Regions from separate parts of the Enterobacter cloacae subsp. cloacae ATCC 13047 genome, predicted to be linked through region 1. Evidence: predicted binding sites of a transcription regulator. Region 1 holds the regulator's gene; the other holds the start of a gene.
The links. The regulator LexA, encoded in region 1, represses DNA repair genes until DNA is damaged. The targets are predictions, from matches to a motif close to TNCTGTATGTACATACAGNA.
Positions count from the first base shown of each region.

Region 1 (3,916 bases):
AGTTAAGCGTCGGGTCGTAACGTCCGTTACGTTCTTTTCTGCTGGACGTGATAATAATTGTAGTTAAGGATTCGGCAGTTGATTTCATATTCGGAATCTTTAACCGTCACGATATATCGTTGCGGGAAGGAAGCCAGGTATTGTTTTGCCAGTGCCGGTGCCAGATAAAGCCCAGTGACAGGCCCCGCAACGCGAGAAAGACCGCCAGGGAGAGCCATAAACCATGGTTACCCAGCCAGGGGAGCGTGAGCAGCGTCAGGGCAAAACCAGCCGCCGCCACCGCCATGCTGTTACGCATCTCCGCTCCTCGCGTCGCGCCAATAAACATACCGTCCAGCAGATAGCACCAGACCCCCACCACCGGCAAAATGACCTGCCAGATGAGGTAATGGCTTGCCAGCTCGCGCAGTGCAGGAAGGGAGGTGAGTAACGCAATAATCTGTTCGCCAAAACAGGCGTAAATCAGCGCGAACGTCAGCGCCACCAGCCCCGACTGCCGACAGGCCGCCCGCCAGACATCCCGCAGCTGACCACTTTCACGTGCGCCGTATGCCTGGCCGGAATGCGCTTCCACAGCATAGGCAAAGCCATCCAGTGCATAGGCGGTAAAGGTCAGCAGCGTCATCAGAACGGCATTCACCGCGACGATATCTGGCCCAAGCCGGGCGCCAAAGACCGTCAGTGCGCCGAAACAGAGCTGCAGCAGCAATGAGCGCAGCATAATGTCGCGATTAAGCGCCAGCAGGGTGCGGATATTGCCTCGCCATGCACTCTTGAGCAGAGCAAGGGAAATCCCCCGCATGACAAGCACCCGCCAGACCATCCACAGACCAAGGATAAACGTCCCGTATTCGGCAATCGCCGTCGCCAGTGCCGCACCCTGTACGTTCATGTGCAGGCCCATCACCAGCCAGAGATCGAGCACGATGTTGAGGAGGTTGCCTACCACCAACAGGATTACGGGCGCGCGGGCATACTGCACGCCGAGTAACCACCCCAGCAGAACCAGATTGGCCAGCGACGCGGGCGCGCTGAGCCAGCGAATTTCAAGGAAGCGTCGTGCCTGCTCCAGTACCGCCTCGCTGCCGCCAACGACATGCAGCGCCAGATCAATCAGTGGGGTACGTAATATAGCGATTAACGCGCCTGCCCCAAGCGCCAGAATTAACGGCTGAACCAGCGCGCGCGCCAGACGCAAAGGATCTTTAGCACCGTACGCCTGCGCCGTAAGCCCGGTGGTACTCATGCGCAAAAAGAGCAGGAGCATAAAAAGGAAGCTGGTCGCCGTCGCGCCAATCGCCACACCGCCCAGATAGATGGGTGAATCAAGGTGACCAATAACTGCCGTATCCACCAGCCCCAGCAGAGGAACGGTGATATTGGAAAAAATCATCGGCAGTGCAAGACGCCACAATGCCTTATCGGATGCCGTAAGCAGTGACATGAAAAAATACCGGGAGTGGATAAAGAATCAGGCCACGGCAGATCCGTAGCCTGTCAGGATGAGATTACAGCCATTCTCCGTTGCGAATGACCCCTACCGCCAGCCCCTCGATAGAGAAGTTTTGTTCGCGGAGGTCTACCACAATCGGGGAAAACTCGTTGTTTTCCGGCAGCAGCTGAACCGTATTACCTTGCTTTTTCAGGCGTTTAACGGTGACTTCATCATCGATGCGTGCCACCACAACCTGGCCGTTACGCACGTCTTGCGTTTTATGCACCGCAAGCAGATCGCCGTCAAGAATACCGATGTCTTTCATGGACATACCGCTTACACGCAGCAGGAAATCCGCGCTCGGCTTGAACATGCCGGGATCAACCTGGTAGTGGCCTTCAATATGCTGTTGCGCCAGCAGAGGTTCACCTGCCGCGACGCGCCCCACCAGCGGAATGCCCGTCTCTTCTTCCACCAGCAGGCGGATACCGCGTGAAGCACCCGATACAATCTCAATTACGCCTTTACGCGCCAGCGCTTTCAGGTGTTCCTCGGCAGCGTTCGGAGAACGGAAGCCCAGACGCTGCGCGATTTCCGCACGCGTGGGTGGCATACCCGTCTGGCCGATATGATCCCGAATGAGATCAAACACCTCTTGCTGCCTGGTCGTTAACGCTTTCATTCCGCCCCCTGGGTGTATATACAGTTATGCTGTGAGTATATACAGTCAAAGGCGATTTTGGAACCAAAAACTGCACAAAAAACCAGGGACTTAATTATTCCTCGAGGCTCATCGGAAATGTGACCAAAGCAGCGTGACCCAGGTGATGACCGCAGTGATAATCGCCAGCAACACGGCAGCAGAGCCCATGTCTTTTGCCCGGCCAGAAAGTTCGTGGAAATCAGAGCCAATACGGTCCACAACGGCCTCAATAGCGCTATTAAGAATTTCCACTATCATCACCAACAGCACGGAGCCGATCAGAAGCACGCGGGTAATGGCATCAACATCAAGGAAACAGGCGATAATCACCGCGACAATCGCGGCGACACCCTCCTGGCGAAACGCGGCTTCGTTGACCCAAGCGGCGCGAAAACCTTTCCAGGAATAGCCAGCAGCTTTAATGATACGGGTTAACCCAGTGGTATTATTGGCCATTAAAAGAACCTTTTATTTGAAATAGCGTCAATAACAGGAGGCGCAACGTGTTGCGCTGTAGCCTGAAGTATGACGGGTAACAACAGTAATTTCGCGCGCTTTCTGTTATCCTTGCGCCGCAATTGCATTATTAACCAGAGGCTTTACATCGTTTATGTCTGGCTGGCCACGAATTTACTACAAATTACTTAATTTACCATTAAGCGTCCTGGTAAAAAGTAAGTCTATCCCAGCAGAACCCGCGCTGGAATTGGGGCTCGATACGTCGCGCCCTATTATGTATGTTTTGCCTTATAACTCGAAGGCAGACTTGCTGACGCTTCGCGCCCAGTGTCTGGCGCATGATTTACCTGACCCGCTTGAACCGTTAGAAGTCGACGGTACGCTGTTGCCGCGATACGTGTTCATTCACGGTGGGCCACGCGTGTTTACCTATTACACGCCAAAAGAAGAGTCCATTAAGCTGTTCCACGACTATCTCGACCTGCATCGCAGCAATCCCGATCTGGATGTGCAGATGGTGCCGGTGTCGGTGATGTTTGGTCGTCGTCCGGGCCGCGAAAAGGGGGAAGAGAACCCACCGTTACGCATGCTTAATGGCATCCAGAAATTCTTCGCCGTCTCCTGGCTGGGGCGCGACAGCTTTGTGCGCTTCTCCCCTTCCGTCTCGCTGCGCCGGATGGCCGACGAGCACGGCACCGATAAGATCATCGCGCAAAAACTGGCGCGCGTGGCGCGCATGCATTTCGCTCGTCAGCGTCTGGCCGCCGTTGGCCCTCGCCTTCCGGCGCGTCAGGATCTCTTCAACAAGCTGCTGGCTTCCAAAGCGATCGCCCGTGCTGTTGAAGACGAAGCGCGCAGTAAAAAGATTTCTCATGAAAAAGCACAGCAGAACGCCATTGCGCTGATGGAAGAGATTGCCGCGAACTTCTCCTATGAGATGATCCGTCTTTCTGACCGCATCCTGGGCTTTACATGGAACCGCCTCTATCAGGGCATTAACGTCCATAACGCCGAGCGCGTTCGCCAACTGGCGCATGACGGGCATGAAATTGTTTATGTGCCCTGCCACCGCAGCCACATGGACTACCTGCTCCTCTCGTATGTGCTCTATCACCAGGGGCTGGTGCCACCGCACATCGCAGCCGGTATCAACCTGAACTTCTGGCCAGCAGGCCCGATTTTCCGCCGCCTGGGGGCGTTCTTCATTCGTCGTACCTTTAAGGGCAACAAGCTCTACTCCACCGTATTCCGTGAATATCTGGGCGAGCTGTTCAGCCGCGGTTATTCCGTTGAGTACTTCGTGGAGGGGGGACGTTCAC
Region 1 is NC_014121.1:309,372-313,287, reverse strand. Features, by position in the region: partial or broken gene ECL_RS27880 (hypothetical protein) at 36-110, opposite strand; gene dinF (MATE family efflux transporter DinF) at 107-1,444, opposite strand; gene lexA (transcriptional repressor LexA) at 1,509-2,117, opposite strand; gene ECL_RS01460 (diacylglycerol kinase) at 2,226-2,594, opposite strand; gene plsB (glycerol-3-phosphate 1-O-acyltransferase PlsB) at 2,749-3,916, shown strand, end outside.

Region 2 (3,916 bases), 540 kb from region 1:
TACGCGGCAGAACATGGAATGAATAGGCGTCGTAGGCTTTGCTCAGTGGCTCGATAATCGGTTTGGAGAACTCAAGCACCAGCAGACGTCCGCCCGGCTTCAGCACGCGATACATTGAGCGCAGCGCTTTTTCTTTATCGGTGACGTTACGCAGGCCAAAAGAGATAGTGATGCAGTCAAAGGTATTGTCCGGGAACGGCAGCGCCTCGGCGTTTGCCTGCACATATTCCACATTCCCCACCACGCCGATGTTACGCAGCTTCTCACGCCCCATTTTCAGCATGGAGTCGTTAATATCAGCCAGAACAACACGCCCGGTTTCACCCACCAGACGGGAGAATTTCGCGGTCAAATCGCCCGTGCCGCCGGCAAGGTCCAGTACCGTTTGTCCACGACGCACACCGCTACAGTCGATGGTGAAGCGCTTCCACAAGCGATGAATGCCGAATGACATCAAGTCATTCATCACATCGTACTTCGCCGCCACGGAATGAAATACGTGGGCCACCATGTCAGCTTTCTGCGCTTTGGCGACAGTCTGAAAGCCAAAGTGCGTTGTGTCTTGTGAATCGTCAACCATCTCAGAGCCTGCTTATCAGTAAAATGTTCGTGAAGTGTAACAGATTGGGCGCGTTTGCCCTACGTTTCAACCACCACGTAAGAAACGCGCCAGATGCGGGTCTGGCGATAACTCTGCCGCTAACTCGTTGTCTTCACTGTCTCTCTTTTGTCCATCAGCGCCTTCGCGCAGGCGAAACTCTTCGTCCTGTGCCGTGGCTTGCTCAACCAGTTCCGGATTAATCTCGCGTTTAACCTCCACCCCCAGGCCGCGGAAGGCTTCGGCTTGCGCCAGCAGATTACCCCGCCCGGAGGCGAGTTTTTTCATCGCCTGGCGGTAGTTGTCCTGCGCGCGGTCCAGGCTTTGCCCGACCGAGGACATATCATCCACAAATAGGCGCATTTTGTCGTACAGCTTGCTGGCGCGATCGGCAATCTGCTGCGCGTTGCGGCTCTGATGTTCATAGCGCCACAGGTTGGCAATGGTGCGTAACGCCACCAGCAGCGTGGTGGGGCTGACCAGCATAATGTTGTTTTTCAGCGCTTCAGTTATCAGTTCCGGCTGTCTGTCGAGTGCCAGCAGAAAAGCAGGCTCTACCGGGATAAACATCAGAACATAGTCAAGCGAGCGCAAACCCGGCAACTGCTGATAGTCTTTTCTGCCCAGCAGACGAATATGGTTCCGCACGGAGGCAATGTGCTCCTGCAACGCCGATTCGCGGGTGTAGTCATCCTCCGCGTTGAAGTAACGCTCATAGGCCACCAGCGTCATTTTGGCATCAATCACCACATCTTTACCCTGCGGCAGACGCACGATGACATCTGGCTGCATTCGCGAGCGGGCATCGTTTTCTATGCTGACCTGGGTTTCGTATTCATACCCTTCGCGCAGTCCAGAGGCTTCCAGCACCCGCGTGAGGACGACTTCACCCCAGTTACCCTGCGTTTTGTTATCCCCTTTCAGGGCGCGGGTCAGGTTGACCGCTTCCTGCGCCATTTGTGCATTCAACTGCTGCAGATTACGAATTTCGTGTGCCAGGGTGTGCCGCTCGCGGGCCTCCTGACCAAAGCTGTCCTGCACCTGACGACGGAAACCGTCCAGTTGCTCACGCAGAGGCGTCAGGAGACTGTTCAGACTCTGGCGGTTTTGTTCGTCAACGCGGCGGTTGCTGTGCTCAAAAATGCGGTTCGCGAGATTCTCAAACTGTTCGCTGAGGCGCTGCTCGCTGTTCATCATCTGGCGGATTTTGTCTTCCGCATGCAGCTGAGTGGATTCCAGGCGGGTCGTGACTTCACGGAGATCGGCTTCCAGTGAGGTGTTGATATCACGCAGATTGCGCAGTTCGTTGTTGAGTAACTCGCACTCGTCTCGCCAGTGTTCACTCAGCGCAAGTTGCTGTTTTGTCGCGCTTAACTCGGCGACTATCTCTTCACGCTCTGCCAGCTGATCGGCCTTTTGCTGCGCGTGCTGATAGCTGGAAATCAGCCAGCCTATCGCCACGCCCGCGAGCGCAATCACCGCGTAAATCAGAATTGAGAGATCCACAATGCCCCCTGCATCAACGTATTACCGCACAAAATAAGATTGTGCTGTATAAACGTCCAGTTTGAAAGGGTTTTCCTGCGAGGCGCTACGCAAAAAATAAAGGCCGAACGTGTCGGCCTTTGATGTCAGAAGAGAGGATTAGATCAGACGACGGGCCGCTTCAACCACGATTTTTACCGCATGACTTTCGGTTTGTTTCATGGTTTCGGCGTTCGGGATTTCCTGCTGGGTACGGTTGACGATTACCCCCGCCACCATACCGGCACGCAGACCCTGGCTTGCGCACATGGTCAGCAGCGTTGCAGATTCCATTTCATAGTTCATCACGCCCATAGACTGCCACTCTTCCATAGAGCCTTTAAAACGGCTCACCACACGGCCAGAGAAGGTGTCGTAACGCTCCTGACCCGGGTAGAAGGTGTCCGACGAGGCGGTTACGCCCACGTGCGTGGTTGCGCCAACGGATTTCGCTGCTTCAACCAGCGCCGTCGTACATTCAAAATCGGCAACCGCCGGGAATTCCATTGGTGCAAAGTGCAGACTCGCCCCATCCAGACGCACGGACGCGGTAGTCACCAATACATCACCCACGTTGATATGCGGCTGGATCGCACCGGTCGTCCCGATACGCAGGAACGTCCGGATGCCCAGCTGCGCCAGTTCTTCAACGGCAATGGAGGTAGACGGGCCACCGATACCGGTAGAGCACACAATCACGGCCTTACCATCCAGTTCTGCACGCCAGGTGGTGAATTCACGATGGGCTGCCAGCTTAACCGGCTTATCCATCAGCGCGGCGATCTTTTCCACACGCTCAGGATCGCCCGGGACGATAGCGAGCGTAGCCCCTTGTAAATCGTTTTTGGTGAGGCCGAGATGAAAAACATCAGACTTAGACATAGGTGACTCCTCTGTGGGTCGGTTAGTCAGAAGAAGTAAAACGGTACTTTACAGAAGCGATACGCATAATTTCGTGACACATCTCACCATGAATGAAAATGATTGCAGTAGATTTCCATAAAAAAGTGATTTACATCACATTAACAAGTTATATCGTGGTGTGCTGCACAAAAGATAGACCGTTTAAGGCACTGTGGGTTGTTAACCTGGTGTCTATATTTACCTTTGCGCTAACTCATTGGTACGGAGAATGCCATGACTGAAAAAACCGGTTTTGCACCTGCTGCGGCTCCGCATGCCTCAACCATCGTCTCAACGCCTGAAGACGCCATTACGGCGGGAGAGACCTCCATTCCCTCGCAGGGGGAAAATATGCCTGCTTACCACGCGCGACCAGCATCGGCAGACGGTCCGCTGCCGATCGTGATTGTGGTTCAGGAAATTTTCGGCGTTCATGAACATATTCGCGACCTCTGCCGCCGACTGGCGCTGGAAGGTTACCTGGCCGTTGCGCCAGAGCTCTATTTCCGTCAGGGCGATCCGAACGACTACAGCGATATCCCAACGCTTTTGAGCAATCTGGTCAGTAAAGTGCCGGATGCACAGGTGTTGGCCGATCTGGATCATGTTGCCAACTGGGCGGCGCGTAACGGCGGTGATGCGCATCGACTGATGATAACGGGGTTCTGCTGGGGCGGACGCATTAGCTGGCTGTATGCCGCGCACAATCCGCAGCTGAAAGCTGCTGTGGCCTGGTACGGTAAACTGGTGGGCGAAAAAACGCTGAACTCGCCAAAACATCCGGTTGATATCGCCACAGACTTAAATGCCCCGGTGCTGGGACTGTACGGTGGTCAGGACACGGGTATTCCGCTCGACACGGTAGAGACCATGCGCCATGCGCTACGCGCG
Region 2 is NC_014121.1:5,083,651-5,087,566, forward strand. Features, by position in the region: gene ubiE (bifunctional demethylmenaquinone methyltransferase/2-methoxy-6-polyprenyl-1,4-benzoquinol methylase UbiE) at 1-580, opposite strand, end outside; gene rmuC (DNA recombination protein RmuC) at 647-2,104, opposite strand; gene udp (uridine phosphorylase) at 2,243-3,004, opposite strand; gene ECL_RS24715 (dienelactone hydrolase family protein) at 3,260-3,916, shown strand, end outside.
Region 2: the regulator LexA is predicted to act here: its motif matches at 2,147-2,166, upstream of rmuC (DNA recombination protein RmuC).